DNA from 2 places in the Polaromonas potterensis genome. Region 1 is predicted to be linked to the other one. Evidence: predicted binding sites of a transcription regulator. Region 1 holds the regulator's gene; the other holds the start of a gene.

Region 1 (7,659 bases):
GCCCATGCTCTCGATTAAACAAGACCTGCTCGCGGCCCTGGCTGCGGGGCTGGAAGAACTTTCCCCAGGCGCAGGCGACAAGGCCGCGTTTGAATCCCCCAAAGTGGCGGCCCATGGCGATTTCGCCTGCACGGCCGCCATGCAGCTGGCCAAGCCGCTCAAACTCAATCCCCGCCAGTTGGCCGAGAACCTGCGCGCCCTCCTGCTGAAAGCCCCGGCTTTCGAGCGTTGGGTGGACGCCATCGAGATCGCCGGCCCCGGCTTCATCAACATCCGCCTCAAACCCGCAGCCAAGCAAGAAACCGTGCGCGAAGTGCTCAAGGCCGGACCCGGCTACGGCACCCAGGCCGCCAACGGCCAGCGCATGATTGTCGAGTTTGTGTCGGCCAACCCGACCGGGCCGTTGCATGTGGGCCATGGCCGCCAGGCCGCCCTGGGTGACGCCATCTGCAACCTGTTTGTCACCCAGGGCGCCGAGGTTTATCGCGAGTTTTATTACAACGACGCCGGTGTGCAGATCCAGACGCTGGCTGCCAGCACGCAGGCGCGCGCCAAGGGCATCAAGCCCGGCGACGCCGGCTGGCCGGAGTCGGCCTACAACGGCGACTACATCGCCGATATCGCGGCTGACTTCCTGGCCAAAAAAACCGTCAAGTCCGACGACCGCGAATACACCGCCTCGGGCGACGTGGAAGACACCGACTCGATCCGCCAGTTCGCCGTTGCCTACCTGCGCCACGAGCAGGATTTGGACCTCAAAGCCTTCTCGGTCAAGTTCAACAACTACTACCTGGAGTCCAGCCTGTACAGCTCGGGCCGGGTCGAGTCCACGGTGGCCAAACTCAAGAACGCCGGCAAGACCTACGAGCAGGACGGCGCTTTGTGGCTCAAGTCCACCGACTACGGTGACGACAAAGACCGTGTGATGAAAAAGAGCGACGGCAGCTACACCTATTTTGTGCCTGACGTGGCTTACCACCTGGCCAAATGGGAGCGCGGCTACAGCAAGGCCATCAACATCCAGGGCATGGACCACCACGGCACGATTGCCCGGGTGCGCGCCGGTCTGCAGGCGGCCAATGAGGGTGTGCCTCAGGGCTACCCCGACTACGTCTTGCACACCATGGTGCGGGTCGTGCGCAATGGCGAAGAGGTCAAGATATCCAAACGCGCCGGCAGTTATGTGACCTTGCGCGACCTGATCGAGTGGACCAGCAAGGACGCCGTGCGTTTCTTTTTGCTCAGCCGCAAGCCCGACACCGAATACATCTTCGACATCGACCTGGCGCTGGCGAAAAACAACGAAAACCCGGTGTATTACGTGCAATACGCCCATGCCCGCATCTGCTCGGTGCTGACCGCCTGGGGCGGCGACGAGGCCGAACTCAAGTCGGTGGACCTGTCAGCGCTGGACAGCCCGCAGGCCCAGGCCTTGATGCTGCTGATCGCCAAATACCCCGACATGCTGAGCAACGCCGCCAGCGGTTTTGCGCCGCACGACGTGGCGTTTTACCTGCGCGAACTGGCCGCCTGTTACCACAGCTATTACGATGCCGAGCGCATCCTGGTTGATGACGCCGTGGTCAAACTCGCGCGCCTGGCCCTGGTCGCGGCGACGGCGCAGGTGTTGCACAATGGCCTCGCCGTGCTGGGTGTTGATGCCCCGCGCAAAATGTAAGGAATGATGAGACCATGGCGCGTACCCCCTCCCACCGGCCCAGCCGGCCAGGCATGAACCCACAACGCGGCGGCACCTTTCTGGGCCTGATCATTGGCGCGCTGATTGGCTTGGCCGCGGCGCTGGCCGTGGCCGTTTACATCACCAAGGTGCCCGTGCCTTTCATGAACAAGGGCCAGTCGCGCAACCCCGACCATGACGCGGCCGAGGCCAAAAAGAACCAGAACTGGAACCCGAACGCACCGTTGTACGGCAAAAATCCGGCCAAACCGGCGTCCGCGCCAGCGGCGGCCACTGCGTCCGGCGGCCCGGTGACCGATGTCACGCCGCAAGCGCCTGTGACCGCGCAGAAACCCGTGGCCGACCCGACCGTCAAGCCCGCGAAACCGCCATCGGCCGACCCCATCGGTGACCTGGCCAAAGCCAAGCTGGCGACGCCGGCCACTGCGTCCGGCCCGGACCCTTTCAATTATTTTGTGCAGGTCGGGGCTTTCCGCACGCCTGAAGACGCCGAGCAGCAGCGCGCCAAAATCTCGCTGATGGGCCTGGAAGCCAAGGTCACCGAGCGCGAACAGTCGGGCCGCACCGTGTTTCGCGTGCGCCTCGGGCCGTTTGATAAAAAAGAGGATGCCGACAAAGCCAAGGAGCGCCTGGATGGCAGCGGCATCGAAACTGCCCTGGTCCGGGTTCAGCGCTGAACTTTCTGAGGCCAGGGTGTCCAACCTGTCGCACTAATGGAGAAATGCTTGATGCAAAGACGTGAATTTTCGATATCCGCCGCTTCCGTGGCTGCCGCCGCTTCCCTGGGCGCTTTGACAACCTCGGCCCAGGCCCAGGGCCAAGCGCCCCAGGAAGGCCGCGATTACCTGCTGCTCGACAAACGCGCACCGGTCGACGCGCCGGCCGGCAAGGTCGAGGTGGTGGAGTTTTTCTGGTACAGCTGCCCGCACTGCAACCAGTTTGAGCCGGCGTTTGACGCCTGGAGCAAAAAAGCGCCCCAAGACGTGGCGGTGCGGCGTGTGCCGGTGTCCTTCCGCGCCGACTTCGAGCCGCAGCAGCGTCTTTACTATGTGCTGGAAGCCATGAACAAGGTCGACGAACTCCACAAAAAGGTGTTTTTCGCGATTCATAACGAAAAGCAGATGCTGAACACCCCCGAGCTGGTGGCCGCCTGGGCCGAGAAGCAAGGCATCAACAAGGCCAAGTTTGTGGAAATGTACAACTCCTTTGGCATCGCCACCAAGGCTCGCAAGGCCACGCAGTTGCAAGACGCCTACAAGGTGGACGGCGTGCCAGCCCTGGGCGTGGCCGGGCGTTTCTATACTTCAGGCGAACTGGCAAAAACCATGGATCGCGCGCTGCTGGTGACGGACTACCTGATTACCCAGGCCCGAAAAGCTTAATCCCCAAGCGGCCAGCTGGATGCCGCCGCCGGGTATTTCGCCTCACCCGCCCTGATCCGGCGGGTTTTTTATGCACCTTGCCAATTCCGGGGAGTGCCATGGCTACAATGAAGCAACACCACCAAAGCAGCAAGATTCGTGCCTTTATGAACTACCCCGCCTGTGTACTGATGCTGGCCGCCACCCTGGCGGTCTTTCCGGTTGCGGCTGAAAAGGCCGATCGCGACCAGCCCATGAACGCCGAGGCCGACGCCCTGCGTCATGACGACCTCAATCAAACCAGTGTGTTCACCGGCAACGTGGTGATCACCAAGGGCACCATCATCATCCGGGGTGCGCAGGTCGATGTGATCCAGGACGCCGAGGGTTACCAGCGCGCCATCGTGGTCGCGGCGCCCGGCAAGCTGGCGTTTTATCGCAAGAAGCGCGACCTGGTCGACGAATACATTGAAGGTGAAGGCGAACGTATCGAATACGACAGCCGCGCCGACACCGTCAAGTTCATCCGCCAGGCCGTGTTGCGTCGCTACATAGGCGCGACCCTGGCTGACGAAACCCACGGCAACCTGATTGTTTACGACAACCCGACCGACGTGTTCACCGTCGACAGCGGCGAGAAAGCCCGCACGGCCAGCAACCCCTCGGGCCGGATTCGCGCCCTGCTGGCGCCGCGCAACCAGGCCCCCGCAGCGGGCGCCCCCGGCGCCCCGGCGGCGCCCTCCGGGTCGGCGCCTGTTCTGCGGCCCAGTACCACGCTGGGCAATGACAAAAAATAACACCGACGCCATGAATGTGTCTCCGGAAACCGCGCCCATCAGCCGCCTGGTGGCCACCGGCCTGCAAAAGTCCTACGGCAGCCGCAAGGTGGTGCGGGATGTTTCGCTGACGGTGCAAAAAGGCGAAGTTGTGGGTCTGTTAGGCCCCAACGGCGCCGGCAAAACAACGTCGTTTTACATGATCGTGGGGCTGGTGCGCGCCGACGCCGGCGAGATCACCATCGACGGCGAGTCCATCGAACACATGCCCATCCACAAGCGTTCGCGCCTGGGCCTGAGTTATCTGCCGCAGGAAGCCTCGATTTTCCGAAAACTCACGGTCGAGCAGAATGTGCGCGCCGTGCTGGAGCTGCAGGCCGACGAAGCCGGCAAGCCGCTGAGCGCCAAGGCCATCAACGAACGCCTGGACGCCTTGCTGCAGGATTTGCGCGTCGACCACCTGCGTGATTCACCCGCGCCTGCCCTGTCGGGCGGCGAGCGGCGCCGTGTCGAGATCGCCCGGGCGCTGGCCACGCAGCCGCGTTTTATCTTGCTGGACGAACCTTTTGCCGGTATCGATCCGATTGCCGTGATCGAGATCCAGCGCATCATCGGTTTCCTGAAGTCCCGCGGCATCGGCGTGTTGATCACCGACCACAACGTGCGTGAAACCCTGGGCATTTGCGACCATGCCTGCATCATCAGTGATGGCCACGTGCTGGCCACGGGCACCCCTTCTGAAATTGTGAACAATGCCGATGTGCGCCGGGTTTACCTGGGCGAACATTTCAAGATGTGATCACTTTGGCTCCCCCCCTTTGTCGCTCACTGCGTGTAGCTCCCTCCCCCCTGCAGGGGGCGGCGCCTGCGCCCCGGCAAAGCCGGTTGCGCGGCCCCCGCTTGGTTCATACATCCCAACCCGCTTTGTCGCGCACTTAGGGATGTCGTGAAACAAGGCCTGTCCCTACGCGTTTCGCAGCATCTGGCGCTGACGCCCCAGTTGCAGCAATCGATTCGCCTGCTGCAACTGTCTACCCTGGAGCTGAGCCAGGAAGTCGAGCAGATGCTCGACGAAAATCCTTTTCTTGAAGTCTCCGAAGAAGCCGCGCCGCGCGAAGACTTTGGCCTGGTCCAGGCCGACACGCCGGTCAGCCAGGAAACCCGTGAGTTTGAATCTGCTACGGATTCCATAGCTGTCAGCGCAGATGGCGCGGGGGCTACAAGCCAAAATGAGGCTGAACCCAGCAGCGAGGCCAAACTTGAGGAAAGCTGGGACGGCGACGGCAGTGTCGACACCGCGCCCGACGACAACGAGTGGGGCGGCGACGCCGCGCCGCGCAAAAACAACAACGACGACAGCGAGGTCGATGCCGCCGATCTGGCGCGCAGCCATGAATCGCTGCAAGACCATTTACACCGCCAGGCGCTGTCCCTGCGCCTGATGCCCGAAGGCCGGGCGGCGCTGCATTTTCTTATCGAATCGCTCAACGACGACGGGTACCTGGAAGACAGCCTGGCCGAGTTGGCCGCGGGTCTGGCCGGGGACGACCTGGAACAAGTCGAAGCGATGGTGCACGAGTTCACCGTGGCCCTGAAGCTGTTGCAACACATGGAGCCGGCCGGCGTGGGCGCGCGCAACCTGGCCGAGTGCCTGGGCCTGCAACTGCTGGAGTGCAAAAACTCCGACGAAACCCGCGCCGCCATCGCCATGTGCCAGCAACCCATGGAGTTGCTGGCTCGACGCGACGTCAAGCGTCTGTCGCAGCTGTGCGGTTTTCCCGACACCGTGATCAAGGCCGCGATTGCACTGATAGGCCGGCTGGACCCCAAGCCGGGCCGGCGTTTTGTCAACGTCGAGCGCAACCTCATCGTGCCCGATGTGATCGTGGTCAAGTCCGGCCGCGGCTTCAAGGTTTCGCTCAACAGCGACGTGATGCCGCGCCTGCGGGTGCACGACATTTATGCCAATGCGCTCAAGCAGAACCGGGGCCAGAACGGCCAGGCCCTGCAGCAGCGCCTGCAGGAGGCGCGCTGGTTCATCAAAAACATCCAGCAGCGTTTTGACACCATCCTGCGGGTCAGCAGCGCGATTGTCGAGCGGCAGAAAAACTTCTTCACCCATGGCGAACTCGCCATGCGTCCGCTGGTGTTGCGCGAAATCGCCGACGAGTTGGGCCTGCACGAGTCCACCATCTCGCGCGTGACCACGGCCAAATACATGAACACGCCGTTTGGCACCTTCGAGCTGAAGTATTTTTTTGGTTCGGCGCTGGGCACGGAAACCGGCGGCAATGCCTCCAGCACGGCGGTGCGGGCGCTGATCAAGCAGTTTGTCGCCTCAGAGAGCCTGACCAAACCGCTCAGCGACAACCAGATTTCCGAAATGCTCAAGGAGCAGGGCATCGAATGCGCACGCCGCACCGTGGCCAAGTACCGCGAGGCTTTGCGCATCGCACCGGCGAACCTGCGAAAATCCCTATAACGGGGGATTTCTATAAATCCGGTTCTCGGGCGCTTGGCCGCGTTGCGCGGTGCTCGGAATCCTCATGCACCGAAGTGCATTCCGGTGTCCTGCGCGCCGCACGCCTTGCCCTGCATCCCGATAACCGAATTTCTAGAAATCCCTAGAGGCCCCACATATGAACCAACTTCAACTATTTTTACCTTGCGCCGCAGGTGTCGAGGAACTGCTGGCCGCCGAGGTCAAACGTATCACCGGCACCCAGGGCAAGGCCTGGCGCGCCGGCGTGCAGGTGGCCGGCTCCTGGCGCGACGCGCTGCAGCTCAACCTGCACAGCCGTCTGAGCCAGCGTGTGCTGATCGAGCTGCAGCACAACCAGTACCGCAGCGAACAAGACCTCTACAACGCCGCCGCCGCCGTGGCCTGGGAAATCTGGTTCACGCCCAAACAGACCTTCAAGATCGAGGTCACGGCGCAACACAGCCCGTTGACCAGCCTGAACTTTGCCGCGCTCAAGATCAAGGACGCCATCGCCGACCGCTTCCGCGACAAATACGATGTGCGCCCCGATGTCGACACCCGCTGGCCCGATGTGCGTGTGTACGTGCACCTGACCATAGACACCGTGACCCTCTACATCGACACCTCGGGCGAGCCGCTGTTCAAACGCGGCTGGCGCGAAGACAAGGGCGATGCCCCGCTGAAGGAAACCCTGGCCGCCGCCATGCTGGCTGCCAGCGGCTGGAGCGGCGAGGAGGGGCTTTGCAAACAGGGCGTGCCGCTGTACGACCCGTGCTGCGGCTCCGGCACCATCGTGATTGAAGCGGCGCAGATCGCCCGCAACATCGCCGCCGGCATGGGCCGGCGTTTTGCGTTTGAAAAATTTGTGCCTTTCCAGCCGCATGTCTGGGAAGGCTTGCTCGACCAGGCCGAAGCCGCCATCACCGAACCCACCGCGCCCATCTTCGGCAGCGATGTGTCTTTCCGCATGGTCGACTTTGCCGAGCGCAATGCCGAACGTGCGGGTGTGGCCAGCGCCATACAACTGCGTGGTGGTGACGCTCTGCAACGTATGCCGCCTGCGCCGTCCGGTGTGATGCTGGTGAACCCGCCTTATGGCGAACGGATTGATGTGGCCGGTGTGGCCGGCATCCCGTCGGTGCAGGGGCGCGACCAGCGCCGTAACACGCAGTTCCAGGGCCAGAGCATCGACGAGTTCGGCCAGCCTCTGCCGCAGGACGAGCGTGCGAATTCCGAGGATGGCCCGCGGCGCGACCGCAGCGCCAATCCGGGCCGCGAGCAGGCGCAGACCGCCAGCGGCGAAGAAGCCTCGGATTTCTTTCCACAACTGGCCAGTCACTG
Region 2 (7,659 bases), 470 kb from region 1:
GCACCAGCTGGCGCCGCACCGCGCTGGTATCTTCGCCCTGCTGGTAGGCGCGCAAGGCGGCTGACACCATTTGCTGAAATTTTTCCCGGATCGAGGAAGTCCGCCCCTCGGACGAATGGCGGTATTTTTCGATCTGGGTCGCCAGGGTGCTACCGCCCGGCGAGCGGCTCTCACCCGTGAGTGTGGTTTTGGCCTTGATCAACACCGCACTGGCCAACCTGTCCCACTCCACGGCCGGGTTGCGTTTGGGATGCTCGGGATCCAGCAGTTCGCGGTTCTCGATAAACAGCAGGCTCTGCACCAGAATCGGTGCAATGTCGTCAAACTGTTCGTACACCCGCTTCGGATAACGCTCCTGGAACAGGCTGGCCTTGTGGCAATCCACGATGCCTAGGCCACTCTGGATTTTTTCAGGGTAAGGGGCGAAATAACCAGCGTCGACAATCTCCGTCATGCCTGTCGACATCCGTGCCTGCTGGACAATCGCAAACTCCCGGGCCTGGAGCTTGTCGAGAAACACCGGCAACTCGGCATAACCGAGTCTGTCGTCGTAGGGGGCATTCGGCGGAAAACGAATCGCCGGACTCGGCCCCGGACCCAATGCATAACTGGCTTTGCTGGCCAGCCGGGAAAAAAAATACGCCTGATAGCTCGATGTGCGTATCTCCTGAACGACCAGCAGCGCCAGGATGAGTAGCAGAACCAGCACAGAAGATGCCAGAACGATCTTGAAGCGCCTAGAAAAAGAAGTCCGCATGGTTTGCATCCCCCTCATCCTGAATTTTTCGGGCCCTGGCCGACGCCGGCCATGCTTCACTATAGGAGCAAATCAGGCAAAACTGCAAGACAGAATCAATCCCAAGCGGGTCATGACACAGACTCCACCTGGAGACTCATGTGGGCACTCATGGACTCGCCCGGCGCCAGCACCTGGACACCCAGCGTATCGGCTTGCCCGACGCCGGCCTGCATCAGATTGACGGCGTTGTTGACATGGCTGACCGGCTCTATCGCCACAAAGTCGCGCGTGTTGTTGGTAAACACCACCAGCCGGCTCAGGTTGGACGTGATGCGGGTGTACAACAACTCGTCGCGCAAGTGCGCCACACCGGTCCAGCCGTCAAAACAGTGGTCCACATCAAGGGAGGCGCAGTCCACGTCGAGTCCGCGTGAAGGCTGGCGATGCGTGGGCAGTTTTTCGCCACTCATTTCCCAGCGCCCGCTGGCTTCAAATACCAGGTGGCTGCCAGGGCGTTTGACAAAATAAGGGTGCCAGCCCAGGCCGGCCGGGGCCGGCACGGCCGACTGGTTGGTCATGCTGAGCGTCAACTCGAGAGTGTTGCCGTGGAGCCTAAAGGTTTGCGAGGCATCAAAAGCAAAAGGCCAGGCGGCGTCGGCCCGGTGTTCGCAGGCCAGCATCAGCAGCGCGTCGTTCTGCGCCAGCACCTGCCAGGGCCGCTGCCAACCCAGGCCGTGAATGGCATGGGGTTCCGGCCCATTGTTTTGCACCAAGGGATGACTGGTGCCCTGCCATTTCAGGGTGGCATGGCCGACCCGGTTGGAAAAAGGCACCAGCGGGTAACTGCCGGCCAGACGCACCGACAACAACTCGTTCGCGGGCGTGGAACGCAGGACCGGTGTATCGCCCAGCCACAGGCCGCTGATACAGCCACCCAGATCGGGCTTGATGTCACAACGCAGGCTGGCACTGGACAAGGTGATGGACTCGGTCATGGCAACTCTCCTTGTGCCATTGTGCATCGGGCACGCGACCCGTCGGCCTTGCCGATCATCAAAAAAAATGGCCCGCCAAACTGAAGTCCGTGCGGGCCCAATATCCAAAGGAGACTCTCGCTAACCATTCCCGCCATGGCTGCGCTGCAGCCATGGCTTGTCCGCTTTAACGGCTGTAAGCGGTTTCACCGTGCGAGGTGATGTCCAGGCCTTCGCGTTCGGCCTCTTCACTCACACGCAGACCGACCAGCAGATCCGCAATCTTGTAGGCCAGGAAAGCCACCACGCCAGACCAGGCCACGGTGAGCAACACACTCTTGACCTGCACCCAGACCTGGTGACCCATGGCGAAGTCGGCGGGCTGAGTGCCACCCAGGCTGGGCGCTGCGAACACACCGGTCAGGATGGCGCCTATGATGCCGCCGACACCGTGCACGCCGAACACGTCAAACGCGTCATCGGCGCCCAGCATTTTCTTCAGGCCACCCACGCCCCACAAACAGACCAGGCCGGCCACCAGGCCCAGCACGATAGAGCCCATCGGGCCGACAAAACCGGCCGCTGGCGTCACCGCCACCAGACCGGCGACAGCACCGGAAGCCGCACCCAGCATGGAGGCCTTGCCTTTGTGCAGCGCTTCGCCGCCTATCCAGGCCAAGGTCGCAGCGCTGGTGGCCAGGATGGTGTTGATAAACGCCAGACCGGCCACGCCGTTGGCAGCACCCGCCGAGCCGGCGTTGAAACCGAACCAGCCCACCCACAGCAGGGAGGCGCCGACCATGGTCAAGGTCAGGCTGTGCGGCGTCAGGGCTTCCTTGCCGAAGCCGATACGTTTGCCCAGCATGTAAGCCCCCACCAGACCGGCCACACCGGCGTTGATGTGCACCACGGTGCCACCGGCAAAGTCAAGTGCGCCGTCTTTACCGAGCAGACCGCCGCCCCAGACCATGTGGGCCATCGGGATGTAGCTGAAGGTGAACCAGAGCACGGCGAAGATCAGCACCGCGGAGAAGCGCATACGTTCGGCAAACGAGCCCACGATCAGCGCCACGGTGATGGCCGCGAAGGTCGACTGGAAGGCCACAAACACGTATTCAGGAATGGTCGGCAAGGCGCCCGACAAGGTGTCCGCCGCAATACCTTTGAGGAAAAGCTTGTCGAAGCCGGCGAAGAAAGTGCCTTCGCCGCCAAACGCCAGGCTGTAGCCGTAGACCGCCCACAACAAGGTGATGAGCGCGAAGATCACAAAGACCTGCACCAGCACCGACAACATGTTTTTGGAGCGCGACAGGCCGCCGTAAAACAGCGCCAGCCCGGGGATGACCATCAGGATGACCAGCATGGTGGAGGTCAACATCCAGGCGGTGTCGCCGCTGTCGAGCTTGGGTGTAACCGCAGGGGCCACGACCACGGCCGCTGGCGCGACAAGCACCGCAGCGGGTGCCACCACCACAGCCGCAGGCGCCACCACGGCCGACTCTGTGGCGGCCGGTACCGGTGCCTGCGCCAGCACGGCTGCGCCAGTGGCCAGCAAACTCAGGCCCAGAGCAAGGGAAGCAAGTATTTTTTTCATGGCAATGTTCTCTTTTTAGGGTTGAGCCTTACAGGGCTTCCTTGCCGGTTTCACCGGTGCGGATGCGCACAACTTGTTCCAGGTTGTAGACAAAGACCTTGCCGTCGCCGATCTTGCCGGTGCGGGCTGCGCCCTCGATGGCTTCGATGACACGGTCAACCAGCTCGTCGGACACCGCCGCCTCGATCTTGACCTTGGGCAAAAAGTCGACAACGTATTCCGCGCCCCGATAAAGCTCGGTGTGGCCTTTTTGACGGCCGAAACCCTTGACTTCGGTCACGGTGATGCCTTGCACGCCAATACCGGACAGCGCCTCGCGCACTTCGTCCAGCTTGAACGGTTTGATGATGGCCGTTACGAGTTTCATATGTTCTCCTTTGCCCCAGCGTTTATGCCGGTTTGTTTCAGAAAGTTTTCTTGACCGAGAGGACCAGGCCATCTTTGGCCAGGTCACGTGTACCCGAGCCGGGCAAGGTGTAAGGGGCAGAACCCAGACCACTGGTGCCCACCACCGCCAGGCTCAGCACCAAGCCGTCGATATCCTTGTTGACGGCCACCGAGTAGTCGGTATACGAATTGCCGTTCTTGATTTTTTGCGCGCCGACGTGGGGCACGATGGACCAGCCCGACCCCAGGTCAAAGTTGGCGCTGAGGTCGAGGTAGCCGCTGTTTTTGCTGTTGGCCGTGCCAAACAAATTGGTCGTGGCGTGTGAATACTTGGCCGTGACTATCCCGACAGTGAGGGCGCCATAGAGCTCGAAGGTGTTGGGGCTCACCAGGCCTGGGGTCTTTTTCAGGTTGTTGCCGGCATACCAGTAGTAGAGACCACCGACGTCGTAACCCACACCTTCGGCCAGGGACCCTTTGTAACCGCCGTAGAGGTCAATTTCCACCGGACCCTTGGTGGTGTTGGGGTTGGCCGTTGTGTCTTTCAGCCAGGTGATGCTCGACGCCCAGGTCCCGAGATAAAAGCCGCTGCTGTGGGCGTAATCAATACCGGCCGACAAAGCGGGCTTTTTGCCACTTTGCGAAATACCGCGGTAGCGGTAATCGGTGGTGGCACCGATGTTGTAGGACAGCGTGGAGTCCGGCACAGGTGCCGGCGCCGGTGCGGCGGTCTGGGCAAATGCCGAGCCTGCCAGGGTCAGCGCCATCACCAGCATCGTTTTTTGAGTGGTCAATTTCATTAAAAACTCCATTGATAGTTAAAAGTAGGAACTGCAGCCAGCTTCAATTAGCATGGAGCGTGCCAAAGCTCCGCAGCGTCAAAGTTGCGCGTCTTCTCATACAGAGGCGGCCGTGTGACAAGATGTAGCTCAGAAAAAGAGGTTCGCACCAAGTTAGTGCCGAGTCGGATGCGCATTCGTGGTGCGCAAGCAGGGAGAAAACGGACAATGAGCTTATCTTTAGTGCAAAGCCGTGCGTTGCTGGGCCTGCAGGCCCATCCGGTGTGTGTGGAAGTGCACCTGGCCAACGGCCTGCCCAGCTTCACCCTGGTCGGGCTGGCGGAGACCGAGGTCAAGGAAGCGCGTGAACGTGTGCGTTCGGCGATTCAAAACACCGGGCTGGAATTTCCCAGCAACAAGCGCATCACGGTCAACCTGGCCCCGGCGGACCTGCCCAAGGACTCCGGCCGCTTCGACTTGGCCATCGCCCTGGGCATCCTGGCCGCCAGCGGCCAGATTGATACCCACAAGCTGGCCGGTTACGAATTTGCCGGGGAGCTGTCCCTGGGCGGCGATTTACGCCCCATACGCGGCGCGCTGGCCATGAGCCTGGCGCTGGCGGGTGCTGACGCTGGCCAGGCCAAACCCAAACTCGTGCTGCCCGAAGGCAGCGCCCAGGAAGCCGCGCTGGTGCCGGGCACCGAGGTCTACCGCGCCCACCACCTGCTCGACGTGGTCAGGCAATTCCTGCCGGGCGACACGTTGCCCGAAGCCATGGACGGCTGGGTTCGGCTGCATGCCAGCGCGCAACACCAGGACATACCGTACCCCGACCTGTCGGACGTCAAAGGCCAGGCCGCAGCCAAACGGGCACTGGAAATAGCCGCAGCCGGTGGCCACAGCCTGTTGATGGTCGGTGCGCCTGGTTCCGGCAAGTCCATGCTGGCTCAGCGTTTTGCCGGCCTGCTGCCGGCCATGAGCACCGAAGAGGCGCTGCAAAGCGCGGCGATTGCCTCGCTGGGCGGACGCTTTTCACTGGACCGCTGGGCCCAACGCCCAACCTGTTCACCGCATCACACCGCCAGCGCTGTGGCCCTGGTCGGCGGCGGCTCGCCACCCCGGCCTGGCGAAATTTCCCTGGCCCACCATGGTGTTTTGTTTTTGGACGAATTGCCGGAATTTCCCAGAGCCGCGCTGGAAGCTTTGCGTGAGCCGCTGGAATCAGGCAGCATCACGATTTCGCGCGCCGCCCAACGTGCAGAATTCCCCGCGCGTTTTCAGCTGGTCGCCGCCATGAACCCCTGCCCCTGCGGTTACCTGGGCTCCAGCTTGCGCGCCTGCCGCTGCTCGCCGGACCAGGTCTCGCGTTACCAGGGCAAACTCAGCGGCCCGCTGCTGGACCGTATTGACCTGCATGTGGAAGTTGGCACGTTAGGCGCCGATGAGTTGCTGGGCACGGCGCCGGGTGAAAGCACGGCCGACATCCGGCAGCGGACGGTGCTGGCCCGCGAACGCGCCATGACACGCCAGGGCAGCAGCAACCAGGCGCTGCAGGGCAAAGCCATTGACACGCAATGCCAGCTGGACGCTGCCGCCGCGAAGTTTTTGAACATCGCCGCTGCCCGCCTGGGCTGGTCGGGCCGTGGTATTCACCGCTGCCTGAAGGTGGCCAGAACCATCGCCGACCTGGCCGGTGAAGCCACCGTGCAGGTCAGCCATGTGGCCGAGGCGGTGCAATACCGCCGCGTGCTCAAGGCGGCGCATTGAGCGAACGAACCAGCGTGCCTCTTTGGGTCGGTACCGGGCGCAAAAAAGCGCCAGATGCAAGCCGGGCAGACTTTTTTCTGGCGCTTACCGGGTATCACCTCTTGGTGCCGTCAGACAGCGCAAGCTGCCGGCTCAACGGTTCAATTCATCCGAGCGCGCAGGCTGCACAGTGGCGGGCGCGGCCACAGGTTTCGGGCCGTAGCTGACGCCGTCATTGCCGCGCAGCGTAGAACCCTGCACCGTCACCTGGCTGCCAATGCTGGGGGGCTGCGCCACTTCCACCATGCGGCGCGAGCCGTCGTCCATGTGCACACCGACCTGGTACACCGTCTCTTTGCGGACATGGCCTTCAATCGCATTGCCGGCAAAACCACCGCCTACCGCGCCCAGAATGGTGGCGGCGGCCCGGCCTCCGCCGTGGCCGACCTGGTTGCCCAGAACCGCGCCCAGCACGCCGCCAGCCACCGTTCCCACGCCGACACCGGCCGGCTTGCTCGAACGTTCGACCGGCGTCACCGACTCAACCCTGCCGCACACCGCACACACCGGCGCGGCCACCACCACAGGCGCGGGAGCGGGATAAGGCGCGGGCGACACGCCGGAATAGCTGGGTGCCGGCGCCGGTACGGGCTTGAGCACGGGTTTGACCACTTTTTTGATCGGTACCGGTGCGGGCTTGGCGGGCGCCGCCGCCGGCTTTTCGGCCAGGTCATCGGCGGCATGGGCAACGGCGGCCGGTGCGGCCAGCAGCGGCGCCGCCACCGTCGGGGCCGGCGTCACGGCCGCCACCGTGGCAACCGGGGGTATCTGCGCACGCTGGTTGTAAATCATGGTGCCGCCCATGCCCAGCACCGCCACACTGAGAACGGCCACGGCCGCCCACAAGGGTTTGTTGGCCGACGATGCCGCTTGCTGGCCCGGCTGAAGATTTTCCGTGGAGGTGTTCATGGTTCGGCCTTTCTTTTGTAAAGCTTGAATCGCAGCGCCCGGACAGGGCCCCCTACCTGAACGTGCGAAACAGCCAAAAGGTACACGGCGCCCGCCGGCCGCGCGTGTTTTTTTGTAAAGACAGGGGATGTCGCCCTCAACGGGAAGTAAAAAATCCCGTCCACCGTGACAAAGGTCACGTTGCTTGGCTACAAATTGGGCGCCAGCAAACGTTGCAAATCTTCGGCCTTCTCACCGCGCCGCTGGGCCAGATCCTGCAATTGGTCATCACCGATCTTGCCGACGTTGAAATACACACTTTGCGGGTGGCTCAGGTAAAAACCGCTGACGCTGGCAGCCGGTGTCATGGCCAGGCTTTCAGTCAGTGCCATGCCGATGTCCGCCGCCTGCAGCAGCTCGAACATCTCTTTTTTCACGCTGTGGTCCGGGCAAGCCGGATAGCCTGGCGCCGGACGTATGCCCTGGTATTTT

What was found. The regulator sigma-54, encoded in region 1, starts transcription at its own class of promoters, with help from an activator protein. The targets are predictions, from matches to a motif close to TGGCANGNAANCTGCTTT.
Region 2: R6254_RS00565 (TorF family putative porin) is a predicted target of sigma-54. The motif match lies at 4,542-4,559, and genes of this name have one in related genera.

The regions. Positions count from the first base shown of each region.
Region 1 is NZ_JAWQLX010000001.1:583,024-590,682, forward strand. It holds gene argS (arginine--tRNA ligase) at 5-1,678, shown strand; gene R6254_RS02795 (SPOR domain-containing protein) at 1,693-2,376, shown strand; gene R6254_RS02800 (thiol:disulfide interchange protein DsbA/DsbL) at 2,428-3,081, shown strand; gene lptA (lipopolysaccharide transport periplasmic protein LptA) at 3,228-3,857, shown strand; gene lptB (LPS export ABC transporter ATP-binding protein) at 3,868-4,635, shown strand; gene R6254_RS02815 (RNA polymerase factor sigma-54) at 4,783-6,318, shown strand; gene R6254_RS02820 (THUMP domain-containing class I SAM-dependent RNA methyltransferase) at 6,476-7,659, shown strand, end outside.
Region 2 is NZ_JAWQLX010000001.1:111,331-118,989, forward strand. It holds gene R6254_RS00545 (transglycosylase domain-containing protein) at 1-766, opposite strand, end outside; gene R6254_RS00550 (aldose 1-epimerase) at 868-1,734, opposite strand; gene amt (ammonium transporter) at 1,901-3,307, opposite strand; gene glnK (P-II family nitrogen regulator) at 3,336-3,674, opposite strand; gene R6254_RS00565 (TorF family putative porin) at 3,712-4,494, opposite strand; gene R6254_RS00570 (YifB family Mg chelatase-like AAA ATPase) at 4,702-6,240, shown strand; gene R6254_RS00575 (outer membrane lipoprotein) at 6,373-7,188, opposite strand; gene metH (methionine synthase) at 7,377-7,659, opposite strand, start outside.